One region of the Streptomyces sp. NPDC002309 genome, then DNA from elsewhere that is predicted to be linked to it. Evidence: predicted binding sites of a transcription regulator. Region 1 holds the regulator's gene; the other holds the start of a gene.

What was found. Region 1 encodes HspR, which represses chaperone genes until heat shock. Its sites were predicted from a motif close to TTGAGNNNNNNNNNCTCAA; they were not measured.
Region 2: lon (endopeptidase La) is a predicted target of HspR. The motif match lies at 5,130-5,148, and genes of this name have one in related genera.

What each region holds. Positions count from the first base shown of each region.
Region 1 covers NZ_JBSFCI010000002.1:233,626-242,983, reverse strand. Annotated here, with positions in the region: gene ACWCPM_RS02615 ((Fe-S)-binding protein) at 1-453, opposite strand, end outside; gene ACWCPM_RS02610 (MraY family glycosyltransferase) at 659-1,687, shown strand; gene dnaK (molecular chaperone DnaK) at 1,782-3,617, shown strand; gene grpE (nucleotide exchange factor GrpE) at 3,614-4,273, shown strand; gene dnaJ (molecular chaperone DnaJ) at 4,307-5,488, shown strand; gene ACWCPM_RS02590 (heat shock protein transcriptional repressor HspR) at 5,497-5,949, shown strand; gene ACWCPM_RS02585 (PA14 domain-containing protein) at 6,026-8,059, opposite strand; gene ACWCPM_RS02580 (sugar ABC transporter substrate-binding protein) at 8,353-9,358, shown strand, end outside.
Region 2 covers NZ_JBSFCI010000021.1:1,864-11,221, forward strand. Annotated here, with positions in the region: gene ACWCPM_RS18715 (multifunctional oxoglutarate decarboxylase/oxoglutarate dehydrogenase thiamine pyrophosphate-binding subunit/dihydrolipoyllysine-residue succinyltransferase subunit) at 1-2,048, opposite strand, end outside; gene ACWCPM_RS18720 (sensor histidine kinase) at 2,330-3,439, opposite strand; gene ACWCPM_RS18725 (response regulator transcription factor) at 3,436-4,176, opposite strand; gene ACWCPM_RS18730 (spermine/spermidine synthase domain-containing protein) at 4,290-4,967, opposite strand; gene lon (endopeptidase La) at 5,171-7,585, shown strand; gene ACWCPM_RS18740 (MarR family winged helix-turn-helix transcriptional regulator) at 7,815-8,306, shown strand; gene ACWCPM_RS18745 (protein phosphatase 2C domain-containing protein) at 8,316-9,104, opposite strand.

The DNA of each region.
Region 1 (9,358 bases):
TGCCGTCGAGCCGGCGAAGCGGGACTTGCGGCCGGCTCGTGAGGGCAGGCTCAGCAGCCGGATCGCCATGAGCACCGAAATGCCCAAGATCGTCAACACGGTGATGAACTCGACGTACATCTCCCACGGCAGCCACCCGCCGATCAGTGGGAGTGTGAAGTCGGCCACGAACAACTGGCCCATGGCCTGGCCCAGAATCGGGATCAGCGTCAGAAAGCCGATCGCCACGAACCAGTGGGCGATACCCACGACGCCCCAGCGGTTCATCCGCGTATGGCCGAGGAACTCCTTCACCAGCGTCACACTGCGCTGGTAGGGGTTGTCGGTCCGGGTGCCGGCGGGTACGGGCTGGCCCAGTTTGAAATACCGGACGAACTGACCGGTGGCGCGCGCGAGCAGGGCGACGCCGACCACGGTCAGGACCAGCGACACGATGATCGCGGCGAGTTGCATTTGGGGGCTCCTCGGGCCTGCGAGGGAGATTACTAAGCGGTAACTTACCCAGTCGGTCTGAGACTACCCGCATCCCTTGTCGCACTGTAGCCAGGCATGGAGTGATCTGAATCGCTGAGGGTCGCCTCACGAAGTGAACGTGCCACCTCACGAACCGAACGTGTTATTCGTACCAAATTGAGAGATTCACGCCTAATTTAAGACCGTGCTCTACGGCATCGCCGCCGCTGTCGCGGCCCTCCTGCTCGCCTCGCTGCTCACGGCCGTCCTGCGCGTGCCCGCGCTGCGCCTCGGACTGCTCGACCGGCGCCGCCGCACCCCCGTTCCGCTGCTCGGCGGCGTGGCCGTCGTGCTCGCCACCCTCGCCGTCGCGGGCACCGGCGAGTGGACCGGCGTCGCCCCGCTCGGCTCCGGCGTCGGCACGCTGCTGGTCGCCTCCGGAGCCGTCGCCCTGCTCGGGCTGCTGGCGGACCTGTGGCGGCTGCGGGCGCGGCTGCTGCTGTGCGGCACGGCGGGGGCGGCGGCCTGCGTGGTGCCGTACGAGGAGGTCGGTGTCGTCGGCGGGGTGGTGGCCGTCGCGTGGATCGCGGCCGTCGCCGTGGCCTTCCGGGCGCTCGACCACGCGGACGCGCTGGTGGGGACCGTCGGAGTGGTGACCGCCTTCGGGGTGGGGGTGTGCGCGGCGGTCGAGGTGATGGACGGGCTCGCGGTGCTGCTGAGCGTGCTGGCCGCCGCGCTGACCGGGTTCCTGATGCACAACTGGCATCCCGCGCGGATCGCGCTCGGCGCGTGCGGGTCGCTGTTCACCGGGTTCGTGCTCGCCGGCGCGGTGGTGCTGACCCGCGCGGGGTACGCGCCGGGGAGTTCCGCCGGCCCGCTGTTCGCGTTCACCGCCGTGGCGAGCGCGGACGTCCTGCTCGTGGTGCTGGCGCGGCGGCTGCTGACCCGCAGGCCCGGCCCCGACCATCTGGCGCACCGGCTGCGGCGGCTCGGGCTCTCTCCGCAGGGCGTGACCGTGGTGCTGGGCGCCCTCGCCTTCGCCGGGGTGCTCGTGGGCGTCCTGGTGCACACCGGGTGGGCCGGAGGGTTCGCGGTGCTCGGTGTCGCGGGCGTCGCGCTGCTTCTCGTCCTCGGGCTGCTGCGGGTGAAGACGCGCACCCGGTTGACGGGAACCTCGACGCGTGCCGCTGCGTCCTTGCAGGTCACAGGGCACCTGCGTGTAAGGAACGGATAAGAGTTGAGTCGGAGCGACTCAGGTCTGTTGACCCCGACGCGGACGTCATGCACACTTGAGCCTGTTCCACTCAAGTCAGCTGGAGGAATCAACCATGGCACGTGCGGTCGGCATCGACCTGGGCACGACAAACTCGGTCGTCAGCGTTCTGGAGGGCGGCGAGCCCACCGTCATCACCAACGCCGAGGGCGCCAGGACCACGCCGTCCGTCGTCGCCTTCGCCAAGAACGGCGAGGTGCTGGTCGGCGAGGTGGCCAAGCGTCAGGCCGTGACCAACGTCGACCGGACCATCCGGTCGGTCAAGCGTCACATGGGCACGGACTGGAAGATCGAGCTCGACGGGAAGCCCTTCAACCCGCAGCAGATCAGCGCCTTCGTGCTGCAGAAGCTGAAGCGCGACGCGGAGGCCTACCTGGGCGAGAAGGTGACCGACGCGGTCATCACCGTCCCGGCGTACTTCAACGACGCCGAGCGCCAGGCCACCAAGGAGGCCGGCGAGATCGCCGGTCTGAACGTCCTGCGCATCGTCAACGAGCCGACGGCCGCCGCCCTGGCGTACGGCCTCGACAAGGACGACCAGACCATCCTGGTCTTCGACCTCGGTGGCGGTACGTTCGACGTCTCGCTGCTGGAGATCGGCGACGGTGTCGTCGAGGTGAAGGCCACCAACGGTGACAACCACCTCGGTGGTGACGACTGGGACCAGCGCGTCGTCGACTACCTGGTGCAGCAGTTCAAGTCCGGTCACGGCGTGGACCTGGCCAAGGACAAGATGGCGCTGCAGCGTCTGCGTGAGGCCGCCGAGAAGGCGAAGATCGAGCTGTCGTCCTCCACGGAGACCTCGATCAACCTCCCCTACATCACCGCCTCCGCCGAGGGCCCCCTGCACCTCGACGAGAAGCTCACCCGCGCCCAGTTCCAGCAGCTGACCGCGGACCTGCTGGAGCGCTGCAAGACGCCGTTCCACAACGTCATCAAGGACGCCGGCATCCAGCTCGGCGAGATCGACCACGTCGTCCTCGTCGGTGGCTCCACCCGTATGCCCGCCGTCGCCGAGCTCGTCAAGCAGCTGACCGGCGGCAAGGACGCCAACAAGGGCGTGAACCCGGACGAGGTCGTCGCCATCGGCGCCGTCCTCCAGGCCGGTGTCCTCAAGGGCGAGGTCAAGGACGTCCTGCTCCTCGACGTCACCCCGCTGTCCCTCGGTATCGAGACCAAGGGCGGCATCATGACCAAGCTCATCGAGCGGAACACGACGATCCCGACGAAGCGTTCGGAGATCTTCACCACCGCCGAGGACAACCAGCCCTCCGTGCAGATCCAGGTCTACCAGGGCGAGCGCGAGATCGCGGCGTACAACAAGAAGCTCGGGATGTTCGAGCTGACCGGTCTGCCCCCGGCGCCGCGCGGTGTCCCGCAGATCGAGGTCGCCTTCGACATCGACGCCAACGGCATCATGCACGTCACGGCGAAGGACCTCGGCACCGGCAAGGAGCAGAAGATGACCGTCACCGGCGGCTCCTCGCTGCCGAAGGACGAGGTCGACCGGATGCGCCAGGAGGCCGAGCAGTACGCGGAGGAGGACCACCGCCGCCGCGAGGCCGCCGAGTCCCGCAACCAGGGCGAGCAGCTCGTCTACCAGACGGAGAAGTTCCTCGCGGACAACGAGGACAAGGTCCCCGGCGAGATCAAGACCGAGGTCGAGGCCGCCCTCGCCGAGCTGAAGGAGAAGCTCAAGGGCGACGACTCGGCCGAGATCCGCACCGCCACGGAGAAGGTCGCGGCCGTCTCCCAGAAGCTGGGCCAGGCCATGTACGCCGACGCCCAGGCGTCCCAGGCCACCGCGGGCGGCGCCGAGCAGCCCAAGGCCGACGACGACGTGGTCGACGCCGAGATCGTGGACGACGAGCGCAAGGACGGTGCCGCGTGACGGAGGAGACCCCGGGCTTCGAGGAGAGGCCCGACGTCCCCTCCGGCGCGACTCCCGACGACGCCGAGCCGCAGGCCGCCACCCCCTCCCCGGAGGAGGGGGCGGCCCCGGCCGGGGACGCGAACCAGACGGCGGCCCTGGTGGCCCAGCTGGACCAGGTGCGCACCGCGCTCAACGAGCGCACCGCGGACCTCCAGCGGCTCCAGGCCGAGTTCCAGAACTACCGTCGCCGGGTCGAGCGCGACCGGATCACCGTCAAGGAGATCGCGATCGCGAACCTCCTGACGGAGCTCCTGCCCGTGCTCGACGACATCGGCCGGGCCCGGGAGCACGGCGAGCTGGTCGGCGGTTTCAAGTCCGTCGCCGAGTCGCTGGAGACCGTGGCGGCCAAGATGGGCCTTCAGCAGTTCGGCAAGGAGGGCGAGCCCTTCGACCCGACGATCCACGAGGCCCTGATGCACTCGTACGCGCCGGACGTCACCGAGACGACCTGCGTCGCGATCCTCCAGCCGGGGTATCGCATCGGCGAACGCACCATCCGCCCCGCGCGGGTGGCCGTCGCCGAGCCCCAGCCGGGCGCGCAGACCGTGAAGCCCGCCGAGGAGGGCGACGCGCAGGCCGACGACAAGGAGAGCGGTGGCCCGGACGAGGGCTGACGTTGAACGGATGAGGGAGGAGGGACGTCGAGGATGAGCACCAAGGACTTCATCGAGAAGGACTACTACAAGGTTCTCGGCGTCCCCAAGGACGCCACCGAGGCCGAGATCAAGAAGGCGTACCGCAAGCTCGCCCGCGAGTTCCACCCGGACGCCAACAAGGGCAACGCCAAGGCCGAGGAACGCTTCAAGGAGATCTCCGAGGCGAACGACGTCCTCGGTGACCCCAAGAAGCGCAAGGAGTACGACGAGGCGCGCACCCTGTTCGGCAACGGCGGCTTCCGCCCGGGGCCGGGCGCGGGCAGCGGCTCGTTCAACTTCGACCTGGGCGACCTCTTCGGCGGCGCCCAGGGCCAGGGCGGGCAGGCGGGCGGCTTCGGCGGCGGAATCGGTGATGTCTTCGGGGGCCTGTTCAACCGGGGCGGCCCCACGACCGGCACCCGGACCCAGCCGCGGCGCGGACAGGACATCGAGTCCGAGGTCACCCTCAGCTTCACCGAGGCGATCGAGGGCGCGACGGTCCCGCTGCGGATGTCCTCGCAGGCGCCGTGCAAGGCGTGCTCCGGCACCGGCGACGCCAACGGCACACCCCGTGTGTGCCCGACGTGCGTCGGCACCGGCCAGGTCGCGCGCGGCTCCGGCGGCGGTTTCTCGCTGACCGACCCGTGCCCCGACTGCAAGGGCCGCGGCCTGATCGCGGAGAACCCCTGCGAGGTCTGCAAGGGCAGCGGACGCGCCAAGTCCTCGCGGACCATGCAGGTGCGCATCCCGGCCGGGGTCTCGGACGGCCAGCGGATCCGCCTGCGCGGCAAGGGCGCGCCCGGCGAGCGGGGCGGCCCGGCGGGCGACCTGTACGTGGTCGTCCACGTCAAGGAGCACCCGGTGTTCGGCCGCAAGGGCGACAACCTCACCGTCGTCGTCCCCGTGACGTTCACGGAGGCGGCACTCGGCGGCGAGGTCAGGGTCCCGACCCTGGGCGGGCCCTCGGTCACCCTGAAGCTTCCGCCGGGCACGCCGAACGGCCGCACGATGCGGGCCCGGGGCAAGGGCGCGGTCCGCAAGGACGGCACCCGGGGGGATCTGCTCGTCACCGTCGAGGTGAGTGTCCCCAAGGACCTGACGGGGAAGGCTCGTGACGCGCTGGAGGCGTATCGCGAGGCGACCGCGGACGAGGATCCGCGGGCGGAGCTGTTCCAGGCCGCGAAGGGAGCATGAGTGAAGCCATGGACATCAACGGCCGTCGACGCAACCCCTATGAACTGACCGAGGAGACCCCGGTCTACGTCATCTCGGTGGCGGCCCAGTTGTCCGGCCTGCACCCGCAGACGCTGCGCCAGTACGACCGGCTGGGGCTGGTGTCTCCGGACCGCACCGCCGGCCGGGGCCGCCGCTACTCGGCCCGCGACATCGAACTGCTCCGCCAGGTGCAGCAGTTGTCGCAGGACGAGGGCATCAACCTGGCCGGCATCAAACGCATCATCGAACTGGAGAACCAGGTCGCGGCACTTCAGTCCCGCGTCGCGGAGCTCCAGGCCGGGCTGGACGGCGCGGCGGCGGCGATGCAGCAGCGCGAGGCCGCGGTGCACGCGTCCTACCGCCGCGACCTGGTGCCGTACCAGGAGGTCCAGCAGACCAGCGCGTTGGTGGTGTGGCGCCCGAAGAAGGCCAAGGACTAGGCAGGAACGCAGGTACGCGAAGGGGGCCCGGAGGTTCGGTGAGAACCGCCGGGCCCCCTTCGCTGTGCTCTTCGACTCAGGTGCCGCTGGGCAGGGTGGCGGCGGTGGCCACGTCCGTGAACGCCTCCGTGCCGTCCTCCTTGGTGAAGGAGGCCAGGTAGTGGACGGTGGTGCCGGCCGGCGCACTGGTGTCGGTCCAGTACGAGGTCGTCGCGGGCGTCTCCGTCAGACGGACCCAGGTGTTCGTCGCCCGGTCCCAGCGGTGGACGTGGTAGCCGTCGGCCTCGGTGAAGGCCGAGCCGTAGCAGTACGGGTCCACCAGGACGTTGCCCGACCGGTCGACGAACGCGCCCAGATCGCACGCCGTGGGCTCGGGGGCCTCGGTCGTCGGGCGGAGGTCCAGCTCGGTGACGGAGACCGCGGAGACCGGGTCGCTCCAGTAGGTCCCGTCGTCCTCGATGTCGCCGATGAAGGTCGCGGCGTTGCCGTACCGGTCCACGGGGATGACGACGTAGTGCTTCTGCTCGCCGTCGGCCGGCATCCGCAGCAGGGTCTCCGACTTGGTGGCGTCCACCGTGCGGAGGTAGTCGGGGTGCTGCTGCGGATGCGACTGCTCGTAGATCCAGTACTCGGCCAGGTCCTCCACCGGGCTCGCGTCCCAGTCGAGTTTGACGCCGTACTCCAGGGCCTGCGCGGTCAGATCGGTCACGGCCGGCGGGGCGATCTCGTCGCCGGGGCGGGTGACGAGGATCTCCTGTGACGCGACGGACCAGCGGCCGTGGATGTCCTTGCGCGTCACCACGTAGGCGTAGGTGGCGCCCTGGTCGCCGTCGTAGTCGGTGCAGCTGTGGACCGTGTTGCCGGAGGGGTCGGTGCTCGTGGCGCGGTCGCGGCAGTCGACGCTCGTCCAGGTGCGGGTGCCGTCGGCCGGAGCGGGCGAGCGCCGCACCGAGTAGGTCTCGGTGTCCTTCTCCGCGGGCTCGCTCCAGCTGATCACCGCGCCGTACGAAGGGGTGGTGGCGGTGACGTTCCGCGGCGGGGTGATCGTCGGGACGCCGCTGACCACGGCGGAATAGGTCTGGTTCCAGGCCGCGTCGTAGGCGAGGACCTTGTAGTCGTACGACACGCGGTACAGCGCCGAGGTGTCCGACCAACTCGCCTCGGTGGTCTCGGGGTGCTCGGTCCAGGTCGTCTCCGAGCTCTTCTTGCTGAAGACCGAGAAGGCGACGACGTCCGCGGGGGCCGACCAGGACAGGTTGTTGGCGTTCGCGGTGCTCGTCACCGTCAGCACCGGCGCGGCGGGCGGTGTCTTGTCGAGGGTGGTGACGGACCGTTCGGCGCTGCCGCCCGACTTGTTGCCGGCCTTGTCGTGGGCGCGTACCTGGTAGGAGAAGGTCTGTCCGGTGGCGGGCGGGGCGTCGGTGTACGAGGTGGCCGCGGTCGTGGTCAGTCTCGTCCAGGTGTCGCTGCCCTTGAGGCGGCGGTAGACCTGGTAACCGGCGAGGTCCATCTCCTTGTTCTTCGCCCAGGTGACCTTGGCCTTGCCGGTGGCGGTGTCGTACGAGACGGCCGCGCCGGTCGGCGCGAGCGGTGCGACCTTGTCGATGCTCGGCGAAGTCCGGGGCGTGTAGGCGAACCTCACGTTCGCGGCGCCCGTCCAGTTGACGTAGTCGACGCGCAGGCTGTGCGGGCCCTTGGAGAGGGTGAGGTCGACCGTCTTCGTCGTGGTCGTCGACACGTTCTTCCACAGGTCGACCTTGAGCTTGCCGTCGACGTACACCCGTATCCCGTCCTGCGCGGACGCCGTCAGGGTGAACGGGCCGCCGGAGCCGAAGTCCCGGGTCACCGACCAGCGGACGCCGAACTTGTCCCTCGGCAGGCCCGAAGCGGGGGCCCCGGTGCCCCAGTTCTCGCTGACCGCGCTGTCGCAGTCGGTCCTCTTCGGGGTGCCCGAGAAATTGGTGTTCGCGAAGAACTGCCGTTTGAAGACGGGCGAGGTGCAGGAGACCGCCGCGGAGGCGGGAGCGGCGGCGGTGGTGAGCAGGCCGCCCGCGGTGGCGAACACGACGGCCGTGGCGGCTGCCGTCGTCGTGCGTCTGGCTGGGTTCATTCGGTCCTCTGTCGGGAGCGGGACAGCGCGGGGAGCGCTCGTGATCACGACTTGCGGAGAAGAGGATTGGTTGTACGGTTCCGCTTCTGTGCCTCAACTCCCTGTCCATGGAGGGGTCGTAAAGGGTCTCGGGAGGAGGTTTCGCGGCGTGTTCACGAGCTAAGCGGAACGTGATGTTGCCATCTCGTTAAGTGATTTCCCTTGACGCTGAGGGGCGCCGACGCGTTGGCTTTTCAGTCATCCGGGCCGCAGTGTCGCGGCCACCTCCGGAAGCAGCAGAAGTGGGCTCATCCATGCGTCGTCGTATCGCCATATCCGTGGTCACCTCGTCGTTGACCCTGTCGCTGGCAGGCTGTGGCGTACTGGGGGCGACGGGCGACGCCAGCGACGCGAGCCCGACCAAGGGCAACGACATCACCGTCGGCCTGCTGCTGCCGGAGACGGCCAACACCCGTTACGACAAGTTCGATTACCCGATCATCAGGGAGCGGGTCGCCGAGCTCACCAAGAACCAGGGCGAGGTCCGGTACGCGAACGCCGACGCGGACGCCAACAAGCAGGCGAGCCAGATGCAGCAGATGATCGACGAGCAGGTCGACGTCATCCTGCTGGACGCCGTGGACTCGCACGCGATCGCGAGCGGCGTGGAGAAGGCCAAGGAGGCGGGTATCCCGGTCATCGCCTACGACCGGCTCGCCGAGGGTCCCATCGACGCGTACATCTCCTTCGACAACGAACTCGTCGGCGAGGTCCAGGGCCGGTCCCTGATCGACGCGCTGGGCAGCGGCATGGACAGCTCCGACAAGATCGTCATGATGAACGGCTCGCCCACCGACCCGAACGCCAAGCAGTTCAAGCAGGGCGCGCTGTCCGAGCTGACCGGCAAGTTGACGATCGCCCAGACCTTCGACACCAAGGACTGGAAGCCGGAGAACGCCGAGGCCAACATGGCCGAGGCGATCGGGAAGATCGGCAAGGACAACATCGCCGCCGTGTACGCCGCCAACGACGGCATGGCCGGCGGCGTCATCAAGGCCCTGGAGGCGGCCGGCCTGACCAAGATGCCGCCGATCACCGGGCAGGACGCGGAACTCGCGGGTGTGCAGCGGATCGTCTCCGGTGAGCAGTACATGAGCGTCTACAAGTCCTACCCGCAGGAGGCCGAGGCCGCCGCGGAGATGGCCGTGGCCAAGGTGCAGAGCCGGGACATCCAGTTCGACGCCCTGGCCCGCGACCGGGTCGACAGCCCCACCCACAAGGGCATCCCGGCGCAGCTGGTGTCGGTGGTGGCGCTGACGC
Region 2 (9,358 bases), on a different contig from region 1:
GGCAGGACCGTGAAGTCCGTGCCGCCCTTGTTGACGATGTCCTGCTTGGCGCGGGCGATGCCCTCGAGGACCGGGTCGACCGCCTCCAGGTGCGAGGGGTTCGCGGCCAGCGAGACCGTGATCTGCTCGCCGTCCAGGCCCGTGAAGGTGCCCTGGGCGCCCAGGTGGTACTTGACGTCGCCGGAGCCGTGCATCGACTTCGGGTCGAGGTTGCCCTCGAACTCGCGGAAGATCTGCGCGTACGACTTGCCGACGATGTTCGCGAGGACGTTCAGCCGGCCGCGGTGGGCCATGCCGATGACGACCTCGTCCAGGCGGGACTCGGCCGCGCTGTCGATGACCGCGTCCAGCAGCGGGATGACCGACTCGCCGCCCTCGAGGGAGAAGCGCTTCTGGCCGACGTACTTCGTCTGCAGGAAGGTCTCGAACGCCTCGGCCGCGTTCAGCCGGCGCAGGATGCGCAGCTGCTCCTCGCGCTCCGGCTTGGTGTGCGGGCGCTCGATGCGGTCCTGGATCCACTTGCGCTGCTTGGGGTCCTGGATGTGCATGAACTCGATACCGGTGGTGCGGCAGTACGAGTCGCGCAGCACGCCCAGGATGTCGCGCAGCTTCATCAGGGACTTGCCGGCGAACCCGCCGACGGCGAACTCGCGCTCCAGGTCCCACAGGGTCAGGCCGTGCTCGGTGACGTCCAGGTCGGGGTGCTTGCGCTGGCGGTACTCCAGCGGGTCGGTGTCGGCCATGACGTGGCCCCGGACCCGGTAGGAGTGGATCAGCTCGAAGACGCGGGCGGCCTTGGTGACGTCGTCGTCGTGGCTGGCGTCGATGTCCTTGAGCCAGCGGACCGGCTCGTAGGGGATGCGCAGCGCCTCGAAGATGCCGTCGTAGAAGCCGCTCTCGCCGAGCAGCAGGTTCGCGACCTGGCGGAGGAACTCGCCGGAGGCGGCGCCCTGGATCACCCGGTGGTCGTAGGTCGACGTGAGCGTCATGACCTTCGAGATGCCGAGCTTGTTCAGGGTGTCCTGGGACGTGCCCTGGAACTCCGCCGGGTAGTCCATGGCGCCGACGCCCATGATCACCGACTGGCCGGGCATCAGGCGCGGGACCGAGTGGACGGTGCCGAGGCCACCGGGGTTGGTCAGGGAGACCGTGACACCGGTGAAGTCGTCCATCGTCAGCTTGTTGTCGCGGGCGCGACGGACGATGTCCTCGTAGGCCTGCCAGAACTCGAAGAAGTTCAGCGTCTCGGCCTTCTTGATCGCCGCGACGACCAGCTGGCGGTCGCCGTTCGGCTTGACCAGGTCGATGGCGAGACCGAGGTTGATGTGCGGCGGCTTGACCAGGGTCGGCTTGCCGTCCTTCTCGCCGAACGACCAGTTCATCGCCGGCATGGCCTTGATGGCCTGCACCATCGCGTAGCCGATCAGGTGCGTGAAGGAGATCTTCCCGCCCCGGGCGCGCTTCAGGTGGTTGTTGATGACGATGCGGTTGTCGAACAGCAGCTTCACCGGGACCGCGCGGACCGAGGTGGCCGTCGGCAGCTCCAGCGAGGCGTTCATGTTCTTCACGACCGCGGCGGCCGGGCCGCGCAGCGTGACCAGCTCGGGGCCCTCAGGGGCGCCGGCGGCCGGCGCGGCGGCCTTGGCCGCCGGCTGCTGCGGCTTGGCGGCGGCCGGCGCGGGAGCAGCGGCCTTCGGCGGCGCGGGGGCCGGAGCCGGCGCGGGAGCCGCGGCGGGCTTCGGGGCCGCGGGCGCGGCCGGGGCCGGGGGAGCGGTCTGCGCGGGTGCCTGAGCCGGGGGGGCCGCGGGGGCCGCCGGCGCCGGGGTGGCAGCTGCCCCCGGCTTGTAGTCGGCGAAGAAGTCCCACCAGGCGCGGTCTACCGAATTCGGGTCCTGGAGGTACTGCTGATAGATCTCGTCGACGAGCCACTCGTTCGGACCGAACGCGGCAGCGGGATTCTTGCCCGCGGCGCCCGCGTCGGTCGTCGGGGTAACGCCCGGCCGGAGGCTGGGCGAGCTCGATGTGTTACTGGGGGACTGTGGCGACACGGCGGCAACCGCCCTCTTCCGCTTCACAAGGTGATGGACAGCGGGAATCAACGCTACGCCTCCATGACCGGGAAGGTCAGGTCGGGTCCGTTCAACGTCGCGCAAGTCACATCGAAGGGCGTGTTTCGGGGGCTGGAATGGCGGGAAACAAGCGTGGTTCCGCTGCGAAAGGGGTACGGCGACGCAGACCCGGCGCGTGCGCGACGCGGGCCTCTGCCTGATCACACGTGTCCGACAGCGCGGACGCCCGTGGATCTTGTGGCTCCGCTTCGAACTTTACGTCAACTTGGCACAGAAGGCAGTCCCGGAAGAGTGATAAGAATCCGGCAACCCCGCTCGGATTCAGCCACTCCGATCCTGCCGCCGTGCAGATCCACCGCCCAGCGGGCGATCGCCAGGCCGAGGCCGGTGCCGCCGTCGCTGCCGGGGCCGTGCGGCCGGCTGACCGCTCCCCGGTTGAATCGCTCGAAGACCCGGTGCCACTCCGAGCGCGGGATGCCCGGACCTTCGTCCAGGACCTCCAGCTCCAGCGACTCCGGCCGCGACCCGCGCCGGGCCTTCACGGTCACACGGCCGTGCGGCGGGCTGTGCTTGACCGCGTTGTCGATCAGATTGACCACGACCTGGTGGATCCGCTCCGGGTCGGCGTGCGCGGTCAGCTCGGGCGGGGACACGTCGAGGTGCAGATGGACGTCCGTGCGCGTGTGGCTGCCGGAGCCCGAGGCCATGGCGGCGCGCGCGGAGGCGACCATGTTGGCCTCCTTCAGCACCCCGGACAGATACGGCCACACCTCGAAGCGCCGCTGCTTGAGCGGGACGACGCCGTTGTCCAGGCGGGACAGGTCGAGCAGCGTCTCGACCAGGCGCCCGAGCCGCTCGGTCTGCTTCAGGGCCGTGCGCATGGTCTCGGGGTCGGCCCGGGTGACGCCGTCCACGATGTTCTCCAGCACGGCGCGCAGCCCCGCGATCGGGGTCCGCAGCTCGTGGGAGACATTGGCCACCAGCTCCTTGCGCTGGCGGTCCTCGGCCTCCAGGTCGTCGGCCATGCGGTTGATGGTGACGGCCAGGTCGCCCAGCTCGTCCCAGCGGTTCTCCCGCACCCGGCGGGTGTAGTCGCCGTGCGAGATGGAGCGGGCCACCGCGTTCATCTCGTCCAGGGGCGAGGTGAGCGAATGCGCCACGAACTGCGTTATCAGCAGCGTGGCGATCATCGAGAACACCGTGATGAAGCGCAGCTCCGTCTCGGTGCGCAGCGCGATCATCATCAGACCGGTGGTGATCAGCACCGAGATGACGACCAGCGCGCCCAGCTTCGTCTTGATCGAGAACGGGCGTACGCCGCCCCAGGGTTCCCCGGGGCTCCTCCGTGCGGCCGGCCGCCCGTCGCTCATGGCGTCGGCGTCTCCAGCGCGTAGCCCACGCCGTGCACCGTGCGGATCCGCTCGGCGCCGATCTTCCGGCGCAGCGCCTTGATGTGGCTGTCGACGGTCCGGGTCCCGGAGGCGTCCGCCCAGTCCCACACCTCGGCCAGCAGCTGCTCACGCGAGAGCACCGCGCGCGGCGTGTTCGCCAGGCAGACCAGCAGGTCGAACTCGGTGGGGGTGAGGTGCACGTCCTCGCTGCGCACCCGTACCCGGCGCTGCGCGTGGTCGATCTCCAGCTCGCCCAGGCGCAGGATGCCGCTGCGCGGCGTGGCGGCCGCGACCGCGGCCCGCTCCACCCGGCGCAGCAGCACATGCACGCGCGCGGCCAGCTCTCGCATGGAGAAGGGCTTGGTCATGTAGTCGTCGGCGCCGACGCCGAGGCCGACCAGCATGTCGGTCTCGTCGTCGCGCGCGGTGAGCATCAGTACCGGCACCGGCCGCTGGGCCTGCACGCGGCGGCAGACCTCCAGGCCGTCGAAGCCCGGCAGCATGATGTCGAGGATCAGCAGATCGGGCTGCCATGCCTCGGCCGTGTCGACGGCGGCCGGACCGTCGCCGGCGGTCTGCACGAGGAATCCCTCGGCGCGCAGACGGGCCGCGATGGCGTCGACGATCGTCGCGTCGTCCTCGACCACCAGTACCCGGCGCTGAGCGCCCTGGGTGGCCGCCGCCGTGCCGTTCTGGGAGGTGTGTGTCTGCTCCATCGCCCGCCCCTGAAGTGTGCTTTCCGGAATCCGTGGGGTGATCCCATGACTGCGATTGACGCTTGAATGATCGGCGTCAGGCAAGCAGCGTACGGGGAGTCACCGTGGCTCGGCTATTCCGGTCGGACGCCGAGGTGCACGACGTCGGGAACGCCCCGGGCAACCGGGATCTCTTCGGTACGCACATGCCGGAAACCGGCATTCCACAAGGTTCCTTCAAATTCCGGGGAGGGTTTCGCCGACCATACGGCGAGTACCCCACCGGGCCTCAACGTCCTTGCGCAGCATGCGAGTCCGGCCTTCGAGTAGAGCCCCGAGTTGGCCTCCGTGACCGTCCAGTCGGGGCCGTTGTCGATGTCGAGACACAGCGCGTCGAACGTGTCGGAAGTCTCATTGACGTAGGCGATCAGATCCGCTTCGACGATGCGCGTGCGTGGATCGGCCAGCGCATTGCGCGAAACCGCCGAAAGAGGCCCCGCGCGATGCCAGTCGATGACCGCGCGTTCCCTCTCGATCACCGTGATCCCGCCCCAGCGCGGGTTGCCCGCGGCATGTGCGAGCGAGAATCCGACACCGAGTCCGCCGATCAGCACCAGCGGGTCGGGGCGGCCGTCGAGGGCGTCGAGCGCCGCGTCGACCAGGCGCCGTTCCGACCGTCCGTCGGACGTGTCCATCAGGAAGCAGCCGTTGGCGATGATCTGCAGCAGCGCGCCGTGCCGCCGCAGCACGACCTCGCCGTGCGGGCCCTCGCGACGGTCCAGGACTTGGGGGATGTCGTGGCTCGTGGGCATCGGCCCATCCTGGCACTTCCGTGACGGCACGTTGACGGAATTCCGTATGCCCCATGAACGGTTCGGGTCCTTCGGGCCCTTCGGTTCGATCGGCGCGGGAGGCCCTCGCGGTGATCGCTCACAGCGAACGCTCCCGGGGGAACAACGCGCCGCGGCCAGGCATTGAGTCGGCATAGCTCAACTTGACTGCCGAAGGGGAGATCATGGCTTCGACGTCCACACCGCTCACTCTGCCCGTGCTGCCGCTCGACGGCGAGGTCGTCCTGCCCGGCATGGTGGTCCCGCTGGACCTGAGTGACGCAGATGTCCGGGCGGCGGTGGAGGCCGCGCAGGCGGCTGCCCGTGACACGCCCGGAAAGCCGCAGGTCCTGCTGGTGCCGCGCAACGACGGCAGCTACGCGAGCACGGGTGTGCTCGGCACGGTCGAGCAGGTCGGCCGGCTCGCCGACGGTGACCCGGGCGCCCTGATCAGGGGCCGCAGCCGGGTGCGGATCGGCGCCGGGACCACCGGGCCGGGCGCGGCCCTCTGGGTCGAGGGGACCGGCCTCGACGAGAACGTGCCGGACCCGCTGCCCGGGCACGTGACGGAACTGGTCAAGGAGTACAAGGCACTGGCCTCGGCATGGCTGAAGAAGCGGGGTGCCTGGCAGGTCGTCGACCGGGTGCAGGCCATCGACGACGTGTCCGCCCTGGCCGACAACTCGGGCTACTCGCCCTTCCTGACCCTCGACCAGAAGATCCGGCTGCTGGAGACCCCCGACCCGGTGGCCCGTCTCAAGCTCGCCACCCAGCAGTTGCGCGACCACATCGCTGAGCAGGACGTCGCCGAGACGATCGCCAAGGACGTCCAGGAGGGCGTCGACAAGCAGCAGCGGGAGTTCCTGCTGCGGCGTCAGCTGGAGGCCGTCCGCAAGGAGCTGCGCGAGCTGAACGGCGAGCAGGAGGGCGAGGAGTCCGACGACTACCGGGCCCGTGTCGAGACCGCCGACCTGCCCGAGAAGGTCCGTGAGGCCGCGCTCAAGGAGGTCGACAAGCTGGAGCGGTCCTCCGACCAGTCGCCCGAGGGCTCCTGGATCCGCACCTGGCTCGACACCGTGCTCGAACTCCCGTGGAACGAGCGCACCGAGGACGCGTACGACATCCAGGGCGCCCAGGCAGTGCTGGACGCCGAGCACGCGGGTCTGGAGGACGTGAAGGAGCGGATCACCGAGTACCTGGCGGTGCGCAAGCGGCGCTCCGAGCGCGGGCTCGGGGTGGTCGGCGGGCGGCGCGGCGGTGCCGTGCTGGCCCTGGTCGGCCCGCCCGGCGTCGGCAAGACGAGCCTCGGCGAGTCCGTGGCCCACGCCATGGGGCGCAAGTTCGTCCGGGTCGCCCTCGGCGGCGTGCGCGACGAGGCGGAGATCCGCGGCCACCGGCGCACCTACGTGGGCGCGCTGCCCGGCCGGATCGTCCGAGCGATCAAGGAGGCCGGGTCGATGAACCCGGTCGTGCTGCTCGACGAGATCGACAAGGTGGGGTCCGACTTCCGCGGCGACCCGGCCGCGGCCCTGCTGGAGGTCCTCGACCCCGCGCAGAACCACACCTTCCGCGACCACTACCTCGAAGTCGAGCTCGACCTCTCCGACGTCGTCTTCCTGGCCACCGCGAACGTGCTGGAGGCCATCCCCGAGGCCCTGCTGGACCGTATGGAACTGGTCCGTCTCGACGGGTACACCGAGGACGAGAAGGTCGTCATCGCCCGCGACCACCTGGTGCCGCGGCAGCTGGAGCGCGCCGGGCTGGAGAAGGACGAGGTGACCCTCGACGAGAGCGCGCTGCGCAAGCTCGCCGGCGAGTACACCCGTGAGGCGGGCGTGCGCAACCTGGAGCGGTCCGTCGCGAGGCTGCTGCGCAAGGTGGCGGCCCGGCACGAACTGGGTGAGCGCAAGCTGCCGTTCACCGTCACGGACGAGCACCTGCGCGACCTGATCGGCAGGCCGCACCACGTCCCCGAGTCCGCCCAGGACCCCGCGGAGCGGCGCACGGCGGTGCCGGGTGTCGCGACCGGCCTCGCGGTCACGGGCGCCGGTGGTGACGTGCTGTTCGTCGAGGCGTCGCTGGCCGACCCCGAGACGGGCGCGGCGGGTCTGACGCTGACCGGACAGCTGGGTGACGTGATGAAGGAGAGCGCGCAGATCGCCCTGTCCTTCCTGCGCAGCCGGGGAGCCGAGCTGGAGCTGCCGGTCGCCGACCTCAAGGACCGGGGCGTGCACATCCACTTCCCGGCGGGCGCGGTGCCGAAGGACGGTCCGAGCGCGGGCATCACCATGACGACCGCGCTGGCCTCGCTGCTCTCCGGCCGCCCGGTCCGCACGGACGTGGCGATGACCGGCGAGGTCTCGCTGACCGGCCGGGTGCTGCCCATCGGCGGCGTGAAGCAGAAGCTGCTCGCCGCGCACCGGGCCGGGGTCACCACCGTGATCATCCCCAAGCGCAACGAGCCCGACCTGGACGACGTCCCGGCGGAGGTGCTGGACACGCTCGACGTGCACGCCGTCACGGATGTCCGCCAGGTCCTGGAACTGGCGCTGTCGCCGGCGACGAACGGAGCGGTGCCGGAGGTTCCGGTCGCGGTGTGACGGGCGCGACCGGAGAGGCGAGGCCCGGGTCCCGTCAGGGAGGCCCGGGCCTTCGCCGTGCGGCTGCCCGGATCCCGACCGCCGGACCGCGTCCAGGTGTACTCCGGGTGATCTTCGGGGGCCCCGGAGGCTGCCGTCGGACCGGGCCTGCGAAATACTGACGGCGCTGCGGTGACGACCGCCGTCGGCGGCAGGTTTCACTACCAGGCAAACGGATCAGGGTGCTGACGTGCACGAGGGTGGAAACGGCGGCGGACGCCACGCCGAGGCGGACGGGTCGCGCAGCGATGTGGAGCCGGAGTTCCTGGAGCTGGAGCGCGAACTGACGGTGTTCCTGCGGCGGGCCCGCGCCAGTCAGGGCGAGATGGCCCGCGAGGTCCACCCCGACCTGGAGTCGGCGGCGTACGGACTGCTCGTGCGCCTCGACGAGTGCGGCCGGCAGCGGGCCACCGACCTCGCCTCCTACATCGGGGTCGGCAAGGCCACCATGTCGCGTCAGCTGCACGCCCTGGAGGACCTGGGCCTGGTGGCCCGCGAGCCCGATCCGGCCGACGGCCGCGCCTGGCTGGTGCACCTCACCGTGGAGGGGCGCTCCCGGGTGCAGCGGGTCCGTGAGGCCCGCCGCGCCCGTTACGTCAGCAAGCTCGACCACTGGGACCGCCGCGAGGTGGCGGAGCTGGCGCGTCTGCTGCACCGGATGAACTCCGGGATGGAGAAGTAGGAGGGGCTCTCACAGCTCCACGTGGACGACCGTCGCGTCGTCGTGGGTCTTGCCGCGGCCCAGATACCTCCGCTCCTCGCGGTCGGCGGCCTCCAGCGCCCGTACCCGCTCGACGAGGGCCTCGGCGCCCTGCTTGCGGACGAAGGCGAACAGGTCCGCCCAGTCCCCCTCCCGGAAGGTCTCCGTCCACCGGGTCGCGCCGTCCGTCAGCGCGGCCAGCGCCCGCACCCGGTCGCGCGGCAGCACCCCGGTCACCGCCCGCGCGGCCACCGACGGATCCGCGGCCGCCGTGAAGAAGCCGCCCTCCTTGTTGCGGACCGTCGCGTCGACCAGGGCGTCGGTGGCCAGGGTCGCCCGGGGGAGCCTGGCCAGGCGGTCGTCGAGGTACGGCGTGACCAGTCCGTCGGGGGACTCCACCAGGAGGGCCGAGTCGGACAGGACCAGGTACTCGACGCTCTCCCCTGACCAGCGGGCGAGGACCACGGTTGCCTGCGGTGTGCGCGGGTGAGAAAGGTCACAGGTGTCCCGGTGTGCCTCGGCGGTGCGGGTGATGGCGCGGGCCAGGGCGTCGGAGAGCGGAACATCCGTGAGCGAAACGGTCAGTTCGGTCAGGGCCCCGCCCAGCCGGGACGTGTACCAGTGAACGGAATGCAGACAGCCTGTGCCGCCCCTCGGCGGGGTCACTCCGTCCAGCACCACGAGGGAACCGCCCTGTCCGCAGGCGGGTAGTCCGACACCGGCGAAGTCCTCGTTGGGGCGGGCCGGGTCACCCGGCAGGGAGAGAAGTTCCGTGCGCATCGGGCCAGTCTGCACGAGCCCTTCACAGGGTCCCGCGAAGGGGGCGCCGATCGTCGAAACACCGCACTGCCGCAGGTCAGGCGCCGGATTTGGGTTGGAATGGCGGAGTCCGGGAACACGTGGCGGCGAATACTGCCAAAGCCCGCCGTCGACGTCCAACCGGCCCGCCGTCGGGCGCCGCCGCGGGCACCGGAGGAACTTGCCCGCCAACTCCCCTCCGAGGTTCACTCCTTCGGGTGGCCGGTCGGGTGATG